Regions from separate parts of the Acinetobacter sp. WCHA55 genome, predicted to be linked through region 3. Evidence: predicted binding sites of a transcription regulator. Region 3 holds the regulator's gene; each other region holds the start of a gene.
What was found. The regulator PhoB, encoded in region 3, activates phosphate uptake and scavenging genes when phosphate is short. The targets are predictions, from matches to a motif close to TGTCATNAANCTGTCATAA.

Region 1 (3,292 bases), 1.2 Mb from region 3:
AAATAGCACGAATATGGTCTGGTGTCGTACCACAGCAACCACCAGTAATATTAATCAAACCACTTTCAGCAAATTCTTTTAAGAAGGCTGCGGTTTGTTCAGGGGTTTCATCATATTCACCAAAGGCATTTGGTAAGCCTGCGTTTGGATGCGCTGATACAAACGTGTCGGCAACATCGGCAATGGTCTTGATGTGTGGACGCATCGCATCTGCACCCAAGGCACAGTTAAAGCCTATAGAAAGCAAGTCGCCATGGCGCACTGAGTTCCAGAAGGCTTCAGCAGTTTGACCCGTTAAAGTACGACCTGAAGCATCGGTAATGGTGCCTGAAATCATGATTGGCAGTTCACGACCAATTTGCTTGAACACTTCTTTTACGGCAAAAATCGCTGCTTTACAGTTCAAAGTATCAAAAACGGTTTCAATCAGGATGATGTCAGCACCACCTTCAATCAACGCATGTGTTGCTTCAATATAGTTTTCTTTCAGTTCATCAAAGGTGATGTTACGAAATGCAGGGTCGTTTACATTTGGTGAAATAGAGCAAGTACGTGATGTTGGCCCCAATACACCTGCTACAAAACGTGGCTTTTCAGGCGTTGAATATTTTTCACAAGCGGCTTTGGCTAAACGCGCTGCTTCACGGTTAATTTCAGTAACCAAATCTTCCATGTGATAGTCAGACATGGAAACGCGGGTGCCGTTAAAGCTGTTGGTTTCAATAATGTCTGCACCAGCATCGAGGTAAGCTTCGTGAATGCCTTGAATAATTTGCGGTTGCGTCAATACCAACAGGTCATTGTTGCCTTTTAGGTCATGTGCCCAATCGGCAAAACGCTCACCACGATAATCTTCTTCTTCTAGCTTGTGGCGCTGAATCATGGTGCCCATTGCACCATCAATAATAAGGATGCGCTCGGCAAGAAGTGCTTTTAAGGTGGCAAGTGTAGACATTCAAAACTCACAAACAGGTTTTCAAAACGTGCAATATTTTAGCAGAAAAGCAGGTTCATTGATGCCTAATTCAAGTGGTATTGGCTATATGGCAAATAAAAAAGGCTGATTTAGCTTTAGTTTTCACTAAAGTGAAATATAGACCCGCTATGTTAATAGATCACAATAAATAGAGATGAAAAAATATTGATTGGAGCAGATTGTTACAGACAGCATAGCCAAATGTAAGAAAATAATTCAGCATAATCAGCACCGAAAAATTAAATTTTGAATCAGTGCAGGGAGTTCAAGGCTTATAGCTGATTTACTGCTGATCTAAAATAAGCCAATTATGAAAAAATTGGCTTCATGTGACGCGCATTTGTCATATAATTGTCACAATTAAATTGAACAATAGGGGATATTGATATCCTCTTTAGCCGTCTGCATGAATTCTAATATTCCTCCCGTCCAAGATCAGGTGCACGTGACACAGGTCAAGTCGACGAATGTGCACGTACCTACACCGAAATTTTTTATGCCGGTGTTTTTAACGGTCATTATTTCAACGCTAATTTATATTGGCTTTCAGCTTTCAGCTGACTTATCGCATGTTCCTGCACTAAATCTTTACTCTTTAATTCTTTTAGCGACGGCATTGTTCATTGCTTTGGGTTTTGAATTTGTAAATGGTTTTCACGACACGGCCAATGCGGTTGCAACGGTCATTTATACTAATGCACTATCAGCGCCTGTTGCGGTGATGTGGGCTGGTTTCTGTAACTTCCTTGGGGTTATGGTCGCAAGTGGTGCCGTGGCTTACGGTATTATTGCGCTGCTGCCCGTTGAGTTGATTATGAATGTCAGCTCAGGCGCAGGTTTTGCTATGGTCTTTGCCATGTTGATTGCTGCGATTTTGTGGAACTTGGGCACATGGTTCTTGGGTATTCCAGCATCAAGTTCACATACTTTGATTGGTTCGATCTTGGGTGTAGGCATCATGAATTACCTGATGCATTCGGGTAGCGGTGCTTCAGGTGTCGATATGGATCAGGTGATTAAAGTCGGTAAAGCTTTACTGTTTTCACCTATGATCGGTTTTGCTTTTGCAGCAGTGTTGTTTTTATTGGTGAAAAAAATCTTTAAGAAACAACTGGAACTATTCCAACCACCTGAAGGTAACAAACCACCACCTCCACTGATTCGTGCCATTTTGATCTTCACCTGTACTGGTGTGAGTTTTGCTCATGGCTCAAATGATGGTCAAAAAGGTATGGGACTAATCATGCTGATTTTGATTGGTATTGTGCCTTTGGCTTATTCTTTAAATAAGAATTTAGATTCACAGCATATTCAGTCATTTGCTCAACTATCAGATCAAACTGCGGCGGTGATTTATCCAAATCATGATGATATTGCAGATGAAAAAGCCCGTACGGTGATCACGCAATATATTCAAACCAAAGAAATGACTCCAGAAGTTGTACCTGCTTTAGCCAGTCTGACAGACCATTTGGGTGAACGTGTTGGCCATTATGGAGATCTTAAAGATATTCCTGAATCTGAAGTTTCTGCATTACGTAATGACATGTACTTAAGTACGACTGCGTTCAAACGTTTGGATAAAGCGGATCAATTGCCAGCGATGTCTGAAGAGGGTAAGAAGACAGTAAAAGAATATCGTAGTAACCTTGATGGTTTCTTACAGTACATCCCAACATGGGTGAAAGTTGCTGTGGCATTGGCTTTAGGTCTAGGTACGATGGTCGGTTGGAAGCGTATTGTCGTGACTGTAGGTGAGCGTATTGGTAAAAACCATATGACTTATGGTCAAGGTATGTCAGCCGAGTTGGTGGCGATGACCACGATTGCAGCCGCTGATGGCTTTGGTATGCCAGTATCGACCACACATGTATTGAACTCTGCGGTTGCAGGGACCATGGTGGCAAATAAGTCAGGTCTGAATTTTGCAACTGTGAGAACCATTCTTTCGGCTTGGATCTTCACTTTGCCAGCAACGATCTGTTTATCAGGTGGTTTATTTTGGTTGTTCCTACAGTTCGTTTAATCTGATTGGTGAAACCGAATGATAAAAAAAACGCTACTTTGAGTAGCGTTTTTTTTTAGCACTGTATTTTATGCGTGATGCTATTCATATTTTATTTTTTGAACTTCGCCCAGACCTTGTCTAGAGGCAGTTTATCTGCTGCAAAGCCATAGAGTGCAGCAAAGGGTAGTGCGGTCCGAGCCAAGTAGGCTACACGCCATAGGCCACCGTGATTGGCACCATGCATCATGAGCTCTAAAGGATGTTCAATATTGACTTCTGGATTGGCTACAGACTCAGGATTACGCAAG
Region 2 (3,292 bases), 930 kb from region 3:
TATAAGCTGAACGACCTGTACCTGAGGTCATCACTTGTTGTAGACCATAATTCAGGACATAGGCCGAAGCAGGGTCAATGGTTTGTTGGACATTTAAACCATAACGGGTCAGCAAGCGACCGTTTTGATCGACAACAGTACGAATGGATTTAGTCGGATACTTAAAACCTCCTGTGGCAAAGTTGCCATAAATGCTGAGCATTTCCATCGGAGACATGTCTACCGCACCCAAGAAAATGGATGGATAGGTTGGAATATTACTGGTTACACCAAAACGTTTTAGGTGATTGTTAAATGTCGATAAACCAAACTCTTGACCAAGTCGAACAGCTGATAAGTTATATGAATTCGACAGCGCCTGTACCATCGGTACAACGCCATGTTCGCCACCACTATAGTTCTTGGGTGTCCATGCTTTACCATTGGATTGAATACTAATGCTGCTATCTTCAATTGGGCTGGCCCAGTTGTAACGTCCCGATTGAATTGCACTGAGATAAATCACAGGTTTAAGCAGTGAGCCGACTTGACGTTTGGCATCAAGTGCACGGTTAAAACCTGTAAAGTCTTGGGTTGAACCAACAGCTGCGACCAATTCACCATTTTCAGGATGTGCAACCAATACCGCCCCTTGCAGCTCTTTTAGACGGCTTGAGCCACGGCTTAAGCGACCAACAGTCGATTTAAACGCATCTTGAATTTTGGTTTGGGCAATTGGATCGAGTGTTGTAAAGATGCGCAACCCTTGATTGGTCAAATCACCTTCTTGGTATTCAGTACGTAACTGACGACGCACAATGTCTAAGAAATCTGGGAAACGTGAAGGGCCGAGTGTTGGTTTGGCAATTACATTTAAAGGACGAGCCGTTTCAGTTGCATATTGTTCTTGGGTCAGATAGCCCATGACCAACATGTTGTTTAAAACAATATTACGACGCTTTTTCGCAGCTTCTGGGTTACGCCAAGGGTTATATAAGGTTGGACCTTGTACCAAACCTACCAAATAAGCTTGTTGCGCAATATTTAGCTCACGTAAAGGCATCCCGAAGTAAAACTGCGAAGCCAAACCATAACCATTAATAGAATAGTTGCCGTTTTGCCCGAGGTTCACTTCATTAAGATAGGCTTCTAAAATTTCATCTTTGTCATAGTGAAATTCGACCAATAAAGCCATAAATGCTTCATTGACTTTACGCTTAATGGTTTTTTCAGGGGTGAGGTAGAAGTTTTTCACCAGCTGTTGGGTCAGTGTTGAACCGCCTTGACGTTTTCCACCAGTGACATTACTCACAATCGCACGTGCTGTACCACGAATTGAAACGCCGTGGTGACTATAGAAATTACGATCTTCGGTTGCAATTAAAGCCTCAATTAAAGGCTTAGGGACTTTGTCGAGTTTAATCAGGACACGGTCTTCGTTGTGTTGTGGATAAATCCCGCCAATCAGCATAGGCTCCAAACGTGCAATCCCTGTAGAGGAAGGTTTAGTTGCACTGACTTCAGCCACTTGGTCATCAGCAAAAGTGACTTTAAGCACTTGTTCTGGCTCGACACTATCACCGAAGTCAAAGCCACGGGTGTGTACATATAGTTCATTGCCAGAACTGACAAAGTTCCCTGATTTGGTATAGTTTTCTGAGGATTTATAGCCCAAAAGTTTTAACTCTTGAGTGAAGTCAGCCTGACTGACAGGGGCATTGGTATACACTTCGAGTGGACGCGCGAATACCTTTGCAGGAATGTCCCAGCGCTTGCCTTCAAACTTGTCACGTACAACGGAGTCGAGTCTTATTAAATAAATACTAAACACCAAGAATGCTGCAATGACTAAGATGCAGAAGATCAGTGCAATTAAACCTATGCCACGTTCTGACTTCATAAATACGAATAAGATCCTGAGAAATTGTGCTAATCATGCGAAGCTTTTCGCTAATTTGCAATAATTAAACTGTGAACAAACTGAAATATGGAGATAATTCCATGTGTATAAGCAGTCACTTTAGTTTTTGAATCAATTTAAATAAATAATGTTATGATAGGCAGGAATCGTAGCGGAGCGATGTTGCAGGTGCAAATTTCACATAAAACATTTCGAAACATAGGCTTAATTGGACGTCCAGATAAGTCTTCAGTTGTCGAAACCTTATGTCTTATTCATGATCATCTACTCAGCTTAGGGTTACATCCCGTTTTTGATGCGCAAACCGCTGAACTTGTTCCTTATAAAAACACACAAACGGTGAGTCGTGCACTTCTGGGTGAAGTGGTCGATTTGGTGATTGTGGTGGGCGGGGATGGCTCACTTCTGCATGCTGCACGTGCCTTGGTCAAATTTAATACCCCTGTCATGGGTGTAAACCGAGGGCGTTTGGGTTTTTTAACCGACATCAAGCCGACTGAAGTAATTTTTAAGCTCGATCAAGTCTTAAAAGGTGAGTTTCAGTTAGATCGTCGTTTCTTATTGGAAATGGAAATTCGCTCAAAGGGTGAGACGATTTATGATGCAATTGCGCTAAACGATGTGGTATTACACTCGGGTAAGTCGGTGCATATGATTGACTTCGAACTCAATATTGATGGCCAATATGTCTACCGTCAACATAGTGATGGTTTGATTGTATCGACGCCAACGGGTTCAACAGCTTATTCGTTGTCAGGTGGAGGCCCAATCGTGCATCCGGGGATGGATGCGATTGCTTTGGTACCGATGCATCCACATACCTTGTCTTCACGTCCTATTGTGGTGGGTGGACACAGTGAAATTAAGCTTCTGATTCGTGAAAACCGTGTTTTGCCGATGGTCAGTGCAGATGGTCAACACAGTGTCTCGCTCAATGTGGGTGATAGCTTACATATTCGTAAGCACCCCTTTAAACTGAATTTATTGCATCCACCGGGTTATGATTTTTATATGTCATGCCGTACTAAACTCGGTTGGAACCAAGATTTTGACTCTTTTCAACAGGATTAAACCATGAATATTGAACAGATGCTTTCTATTTTAGATGCCGATATTGTTGAGCGTTTAAAAACAGCTGTAGAAATTGGTAAATGGCCAAATGGAATTGCGTTGACTGCTGAACAACGTCAAACTTGTATGCAAGCCGTGATTGCTTGGGAGCATCAGAATACGCCTGAAAAAGAACGTACGGGTTATATCGATAAAGGGCATAAGGAAGAAGGTGAGGAATGTGATTCTCATGTGCCTGAACCAGAATTTAAACCTATTCGCTTTATTTAATTGATTAAAAATACGTTGAATCGCTCAGCAACAGATGCTGGGTGATTCAAC
Region 3 (3,292 bases):
CCTACGCATAGGTAGAGTCGCGGTTTATTGCTAAACTATGCAAAACCTTGGCTTTAAAATAGGGCGATGAAATCTGATGACGGCATCTGAAGCAGTACAACAAAACAGCGATAATAATAAAACCAAAGAACGCCAATTCAAGGGCTTATCACTTTCTGAACGTAAACAGCTCCGTCGTGAAAAACTGATTGAAGCTGGAATTGAAGCCTACGGTACTCATGGCTTCTTTGCCGTGACCGTGAAAGATATTTGTAATGAAGCCAAGCTCACCGAACGTTATTTTTATGAATCATTTAAAAAAAGTGAGCAGCTGTTTCAAACCATTTTTTTAAAACTGATCGATGAGTTACAGCACAATGTCATGCAAGCTATCATGCAAGCCTCTTCAGATCCACACAAAATGATTGATGCAGGACTACGTGCCCTACTCACGACCTTAAAAGACAATCCCCGCATGGCGCGTATCATTTATATCGATGCAATGTTAGTCCAAGAATTACATAACCAAGCCACCATTCATGAAACCATGACCCGTTTTGACCGGATGATTCAAGCCTTTGTGATGCTGATGATGCCGCAAATTAACCGTTCTGAGCGAGAAATTTCTCTGGTCGCCACAGGTCTCAATGGCTATGTCACACAAATTGCGATCCGTTGGGTGGTCAGTGGATTTAAACAATCCTTTGAAGAAGTTTTATCCTCCAGCCGTATTGTGTTTATTTCACTTTTAGAAACCTTTTCGGATCCAAATACACGTGCAAAGCTAGATGTATAAGATGCTCAATTTGAATTCCATCTGCACTTTCTAAATAAATTTTAGATTAAACTTCCATTAATTTTTAATCCCAATATGACGATTTTTTGTCACATTTTTTTGCAAATTTCATCAATCGTCTGTTTTTTGCAATGATACTGTCATAATTAATCTTTGTAATAAGCCTGTCATAAAATTAAAACGGCCTGCCGTTACCTACAATAGGATATTGCGTTGTGAAAGATGACTACATTTTAATCGTCGATGATGAACTTCCCATTCGAGAAATGATTCACACCTCGTTGGATATGGCAGGCTTTCAATGCTTACAAGCAGAAGATGCAAAACAAGCCCACCAAATGATTGTGGATCAGCGTCCTGCTTTGATCTTGCTCGACTGGATGATGCCTGGTGGCGTCAGTGGTGTAGACTTATGTCGCCGTCTCAAGCGCGATGAAAACCTCTCTGAAATTCCCGTCATTATGCTCACGGCGCGTGGTGAAGAAGACCATAAAGTGCAAGGTCTGGATGCTGGTGCAGATGACTACATGACTAAACCATTTTCGACCCGTGAATTGGTTTCACGGATTAAAGCAGTTTTACGCCGCGCTAACGCACTCAGTGGTGAAAAATCAATTGATGCCAATGGCTTAATTTTAGACCCTGTGAGCCAACGGGTGAGCTTTGGCAACAATTTCCTCGACATGGGGCCAACCGAGTATCGTTTACTGGCCTTCTTCATGACACATCCTGAGCGTGCCTACACCCGTGCACAACTTCTTGACCAAGTCTGGGGCGGAAACGTGTATATTGAAGACCGTACCATCGACGTGCATATTCGCCGTTTACGTAAAGTGCTTGAGCCTTATGCCGCAGATCGCTTTGTGCAAACAGTTCGCGGCACAGGTTATCGATTCTCTACACGTGCGGATATCGCCCTAGGTTAATTTTGTTTTATGTATGAACCCTACCCGGTCCCTGAACTCGCACGCGAGCATAAAAAAACGCGATACAGCAGTTTATGGGGCTTTGCCAAACAGGACTTACGTCTCCTTGCCTTTTTCTTGCTGATTGCAAGCTTAATAGGCTTTGGCGTCGGTTATTTTTGGACGTGTATCTCCTTTGCTTTTGCCGTTTTTTTTATTCTGCAAATGCGCTCTTTATATTTGGTCAATGACTGGATTTCCAATCGTCCCTACGAAGTTCCACCCAACCTTGGGGGCATTTGGGGGGCATTATTGTTCAACGTCTATCGGGCACAGCGCCAAGAACGGATTGTGCAAGCGGAAATGGTCGGGTTGATTGATCGGGCGCAGTCCTCATTGGTCGCTTTGCAAGAAGCTGTGGTTCTGATTGACGACATGCAACAAATTGAATGGTGGAACCCTGCTGCAGAACGGTTATTAGGCATTGAACAAAATGACCGTGGCCGTAATATTTTGACTTTATTACGCCAGCCAAGTTTTGTGGATTATTATAATAATATTGATGCTGCACCAGATGGCTTGAAAATGAAGTCATCTAGTTTTGATGAACATTATGTTCAAGTCAAAATGACCCGATTTGGTGGTGAAAGTCGCTTACTGGTCGCCTATGACGTGACCCGCATGCACAATCTCGAACAAATGCGAAAAGACTTTGTCGATAACATTTCGCATGAACTACGCACACCGCTGACGGTACTCAGTGGTTATATTGAGACCTTTACAGACCAAGAAGACCTCAACCCACGTTGGAAGCGAGCCTTTGACCAAATGCAGGCACAGGCCAAACGCATGAATGCCTTAGTGAATGATTTGCTATTACTGTCACGCCTAGAAAATGACAAGCAAATTGCTAAAAATCAAATCATTGATATGCCGAGCTTAATGAACCAACTTTATGACGATGCGCATGCCTATAATATTGATTATGGACATACGCTCAATCTCGATATCGACAGTCACTGTGACTTGATCGGTTCAGACATGGAGTTAGCCAGTGCTTTTAGTAATCTGATTACCAATGCCATCAAATACACACCGAAAGGCGGAACGGTGACCATGGGTTGGCATGACAATGGTGAACAGGCTTATTTTACTGTGGAAGATACTGGCATAGGCATTGATCCTAAGCACTTGCCTCGTTTAACCGAACGCTTCTACCGTGTCGACAGCGCGCGCAGTCGACAAACAGGTGGCACAGGCTTAGGGCTCGCAATTGTGAAACATGTGTTAATGCAACACCAAGCACATTTAGAAATTGAATCCAAAGAAAATCAAGGCTCTATTTTTAAAGTGATTTTTCCCAAAGAACGTACCTACAATCCTGAATGAACCTTTCTTCAAGAGTATGAAAAAAGCACCGATATCGGTGCTTTTTTGTCTCTCACCTTCCGTTTAACAAGGATGGAGATCGAGAGCTGAAACGATTAAAGCGTATGCCCCATCGCTTCACCCATCACCACAGTCGAGTTGGCTTTAAAGGCTGCATCCCATGTCATTTTGTCTTTTTCAAACAGTACCACAGCGGTTGAGCCTAAGTAAAAGCGACCCAGTT

Region 1: CDG62_RS14195 (inorganic phosphate transporter) is a predicted target of PhoB. The motif match lies at 1,318-1,336, and genes of this name have one in related genera.
Region 2: CDG62_RS07830 (NAD(+) kinase) is a predicted target of PhoB. The motif match lies at 1,950-1,968, and genes of this name have one in related genera.

What each region holds. Positions count from the first base shown of each region.
Region 1 covers NZ_CP032286.1:2,353,344-2,356,635, reverse strand. Annotated here, with positions in the region: gene metH (methionine synthase) at 1-955, opposite strand, end outside; gene CDG62_RS14195 (inorganic phosphate transporter) at 1,383-3,002, shown strand; gene CDG62_RS14190 (hypothetical protein) at 3,094-3,292, opposite strand, start outside.
Region 2 covers NZ_CP032286.1:1,040,168-1,043,459, forward strand. Annotated here, with positions in the region: gene mrcB (penicillin-binding protein 1B) at 1-1,879, opposite strand, end outside; gene CDG62_RS07830 (NAD(+) kinase) at 2,033-2,971, shown strand; gene CDG62_RS07835 (YeaC family protein) at 2,975-3,241, shown strand.
Region 3 covers NZ_CP032286.1:108,880-112,171, reverse strand. Annotated here, with positions in the region: gene CDG62_RS03325 (TetR/AcrR family transcriptional regulator) at 77-775, shown strand; gene phoB (phosphate regulon transcriptional regulator PhoB) at 991-1,701, shown strand; gene phoR (phosphate regulon sensor histidine kinase PhoR) at 1,711-3,069, shown strand; gene asd (archaetidylserine decarboxylase) at 3,165-3,292, opposite strand, start outside.